Regions from separate parts of the Thalassotalea euphylliae genome, predicted to be linked through region 2. Evidence: riboswitches for the same ligand, from Rfam matches in the RefSeq annotation. Region 2 holds a riboswitch; the other holds the start of a gene.

What was found. A riboswitch is a leader RNA that binds a small molecule or an ion and turns the genes downstream of it on or off. The one in region 2 is predicted to bind cyclic di-GMP.
Region 1: linked by a shared signal. The riboswitch ahead of DXX94_RS00325 (DUF3718 domain-containing protein) and the one ahead of DXX94_RS18145 (DUF3718 domain-containing protein) in region 2 are both predicted to bind cyclic di-GMP.

What each region holds. Positions count from the first base shown of each region.
Region 1 covers NZ_QUOT01000001.1:77,503-79,702, reverse strand. Annotated here, with positions in the region: gene DXX94_RS00335 (YeeE/YedE family protein) at 1-298, shown strand, start outside; gene DXX94_RS00330 (YeeE/YedE family protein) at 354-791, shown strand; gene DXX94_RS00325 (DUF3718 domain-containing protein) at 890-1,237, opposite strand; cyclic di-GMP riboswitch class I at 1,311-1,422, opposite strand; gene DXX94_RS00320 (RNA-binding S4 domain-containing protein) at 1,532-2,137, shown strand; gene DXX94_RS00315 (GNAT family N-acetyltransferase) at 2,189-2,200, opposite strand, start outside.
Region 2 covers NZ_QUOT01000001.1:4,138,565-4,140,764, forward strand. Annotated here, with positions in the region: gene DXX94_RS18140 (patatin-like phospholipase family protein) at 1-760, opposite strand, end outside; gene DXX94_RS18145 (DUF3718 domain-containing protein) at 908-1,267, opposite strand; cyclic di-GMP riboswitch class I at 1,523-1,615, opposite strand; gene DXX94_RS18150 (hypothetical protein) at 1,771-2,200, shown strand, end outside.

The sequences.
Region 1 (2,200 bases), 4.1 Mb from region 2:
CAAAGGCTCATTGAAAACGGCCGCATCAAGCTGGCAGTTCTACTTTCTTATTGGTTTGGCACTTGGTGGCTGGCTGTATAGTAAAGCTTTCGGTATTAACTTCGACATGCGAGAAAATTTCTCCACTAGCTTGCTTATTCTTTCAGGAATATTGGTCGGTTTTGGTACACAACTTGGCAACGGTTGTACCAGCGGTCACGGCGTTTGTGGCATCGCCCGATTATCGATACGTTCTATCCTAGCCACTTGTCTGTTTATGGGAAGCTCAATAGTTACCGTGTACTTAGTTAAGCTCTAAATGGACACTTAACTAGAAAAATACTACTAAAAATATTTGATTTGGAAGCAGCAGAATGAAACCGATCATTGCACTAAGTATTGGAGTCTTATTTGGCTTTGGTTTAACCCTGGCACAAATGACCAACCCACTAGCCGTTATTCGCTTTTTAGATATCACAGGAAAATGGGATATTCGACTTGCCTTTGTTATGTGTGCGGCACTACTTGTTACGTTAGTTGGCTATCGTATTTTATTCAGTAAACTCGATAAGCCTTTGCTATCGCTTAAATTTCGTTTACCCAATAAAAGTAACATCGACAGTCAACTTATCATAGGTTCAATAATGTTCGGCGTGGGTTGGGGGTTAAGTGGTTACTGTCCAGGGCCAGCGATAGCAGGAATCACAATTAACCCAAGAGAAAGCCTCATTTTTATACTGGCCATGTTCGTCGGCGTTAAAGCTCATCACCTCAGCGTTGAAACTCAGCGTAAAGTTAAAATAGCCCAGTAGTCACATAGCTAAATTCCCAAATGCAAATACGCGGCAGAACTCTAGGCATAAAAAAAGCGAGTATTGAGCTCGCTTTTTTTAGAATCTTTTTTTTGATATTAGCCGTTTACACGCTTGTTAGCAGCTTCAATCAAAGTAGCGTCAGTAATTGATGCCATTGTACCTTTTACTTTTGATTTTGGTAACTTGCTAATCATTAAAGCACCTGTTTTTACAGCATTCTTTGATGAAGCAAATTCTAATAGGTTTTGACCGTTACACTGAACACCGTCAAATACTGAACGAATTTTAAGGTTATTACTTTTTAGGAAAGAACGTAAACGCTTTTTGTTATCTGCTGACACATACTCACATAGGCTTTGAGCAACGTCTGAAGCGTTTGCCGCTGGAGTAACAGATACAGAAGAGATTAACGCGATTGCAGGAACTAGCAATAATTTTTTCATGGATTAAAAACCTTTACACAACAAGTCAAAAATATAAGTAAGTACTTGAAACGCACAAAAGGTCCCTGCTGCATTAGGTAGTACCGCTGTCGTAGTAGTTTATTCAACAAAAAAGCCTTTTAAATAAAAACCTTAGACCGATAACTTTGCGTAGCACCCTTTCAGATACCTTGCCGTTTCTTGCGGCGCGCAATTATACGCAAGGTAGTTTATTTAGCAAGCAGTTTTTTACATATTTTTACTGTTTTATCTCAATGTTTTACCAAAAAACTTGTCTACTTTTCACTCAACCTCATGAGTTTATTAGCAATGCAGCATTTTGACCCCTGTGATAAAATGCGAAAAATTTTTTATATCGCTGATAAAAATATGGCAAACGTCTACTTAGTTGAAATTGATCAACAACCTATCGAACTCTATAAACTCCTAAAAATTGCCGATTTAGTGTCTGGTGGTGGCGAAGCAAAAGTATTGATCGCAGAAGGTTACGTGTTGCTAAATAATGAAGTGGAATTTCAAAAGCGTAAAAAAGTTTACGATGGTGATTATATCCAACTGGGCGATAACATCATTGAAGTGCAATATGTTGCGCCTGAGTATGAACCACAGTTAGTTGAATCTGCTTTGCAAGAAAATGAGCTAGCAGAAAGCGAGCAAAAAACCAGCGACGGAGATGAACCATTTGCCTATCAAAATAACGAGCCTAAACCACACCAAGCAGTAACTAAACAGCAAGCATCTAGCAATAAAAAAGGCGGCGACAAATCAAAAGCACCTAAATCAAAAGCAACTAAACCAAAAAGTTCCGCTAACAATAAAGGGAATAAGAAAAAAGCAGCGAAAGAGCCAGACCAAAAAACGGATAAAAACTCAGGGAAAAGGCGCGCTATTTCGTTTTAACACGCCAACTATTTAAAGCTCCAATGGGCTAGGCTTAAATTGCAAAATAAGCTATTTAAGCTT
Region 2 (2,200 bases):
GAGGGTTGTTTTCTATTGGGTGAATTGGTTGTTTAGGTTGTTCGACGCCAATGATGAAAATACGTTTTGCCCCTAAGTGAATAGGAGGGCTAAGTGGTGACAACTGATGGATTGAGCCGTCACCATAGTGTTGGTGGCGTATTTTTACCGAAGGAAAAACTAACGGAATTGCAGCTGATGCCATCAAATGTTCGCTGTCAATTTGGCACCGTTGACTGAGTCGCTTAGCTCTGACCCATGGCTCGATAGCTCTGGCCGACTGATAAAATGTCACCGAATCACCGCTGCAATAGCTCGATGCTGTAATCGATAGCGATGATAAATAGTGATTTTTTATATTAAGGTCGATTCGCTTAAAATCGATAACCTGATTGAGCAGCTGGCGTAGTGGTGCATTGTCGAGCAAACTACGTGGCCTTTTAAGTGCATAGTCTGCCTGAAATCCAGCAGCAAAGCCTGAAAATATATTATTAAAAACGGCCGCTGTATTAGTGCGATAAATGCGGTCGCACGATAAGTTTTTCCATATCCACTCCAGCTTTTTAACACCAAGATGAAAGCAAGATGCATAACAGGCTAGTGCCGTGGTATTAATTGCCCCAGCTGATGTGCCACAAAGGATCGGAAAGGGTATGCCGTGATTGCGCGGAATAAATTTCGCGATAGCCGAGAGTACACCTACTTGGTAGGCTGCGCGTGCGCCTCCACCAGTTAAGAGTAAAGCTGTTTTACTGCCTTTATAAGTTTTCTTTGGCGTCATTAACGTTGAGCTTCCTTGCAAGTACGGCGAATCGCTAACTATTAGCTTAGCGAAAAAAAAGCCAGCGGTTAAGCTGGCTTTTTCGTTTTAGCGACATAAGAATTATCAACTAGCAAAACATTATTACTAGTGTCTACCAGTTAATAATTAACTACTAACGCGAGCGTTAGCAGCATCCACTAAAGGTTGCGATCCTGCCTGTAGAGAATTTAAATTTGCAGAAACAACTTTCTTAGATAATTTTTTAATCATCATCGAACCTGTTTTTACAGAATTTTTCGCTACGGCAAACTCCAACAAGTTCTGACCATTACATTGAATACCAGAAAAAATACTACGTACTTTTAATTTATTCGTCTTTAAAAATGAACGCATGCGTTTTTTGTCATCAGCTGCCACGTATTCACATACACTTTGTGCAATGTCATTTGCGTTGGCTTTTGGTGCAGTAACCACAGACGTCAAAGTTAAAGCTGTGATGGTAGAAACTAGTAATAATTTTTTCATTTTTAATAACCTTAAAGCTAATTGAGTGTTAGAAAAAAGAAAAAACCACTGGAACGTACCCTTTTGATGAGGTAACTCCGCTGTCATAGACGATAAATTGATGAGAATTTGCTTACGATAAAGGTGGAGACTGTTCAGTAACTGAACGTCATACTTACAACTTGAGGTAAGGGCAAGACTCCTATTTTGCCGATATTCTACGTCCTTGATAAGCTTACTTAAGCGAGCTTAACGCAGTTAATGACAATTTGACCTAATATCAACATGCAAACACTTAACAATCTGTGTTTTGTCCTTAGACCGGTGGCTTTGCGTAGCATGCTTTCACATACTTTGCCTTTTCTTTGTCACCCTAATTAGTATCAAATCCGGTAACACTTTGCAACAAAGGCGGTTAAAAAGCGCGCTTTTACTTGGGTTGTAACTGTAAGGCAGTCTAAAGAGTTAGTGATAACCGTCTATAATTATTGAAACTTATCGGGAACCTAGGACGCTCAATAATCATGGATTTTTTTGACAATATTGTGATGTTAGTTGGCTGTCTACTGATTGTTGTAGGCGTAATCATGTTCGCCATTGGTAAGAAAGAGAGTGCTAACCAGAATAACGTGGAAGGGTTTGGTATTAAGGTTAACGTGAGTAACCCTTCAATTATTTTGATAGTGCTTGGTATCGGCTTATTACTCGTCCCTCGCTTATTGCCTAGCGACGCAAAAGTAGGTGGTAGCAGTGCAGACAAACCCGCAGTAGGCCTACCAAAACCTGCCCAGCCAGACTTTAGCGGCAACAGTGAAATTACAAAAGCAGATGATTCATACGAGGACTTAGGCCATGACGAACTTAGTGGCCGTGACGAAGGTGACAGTGGTTACTTGCCAGATCAAGATAAAAGCAACGAACAGGAATTTGAACCTGTATTTGAACCTAAAAGAA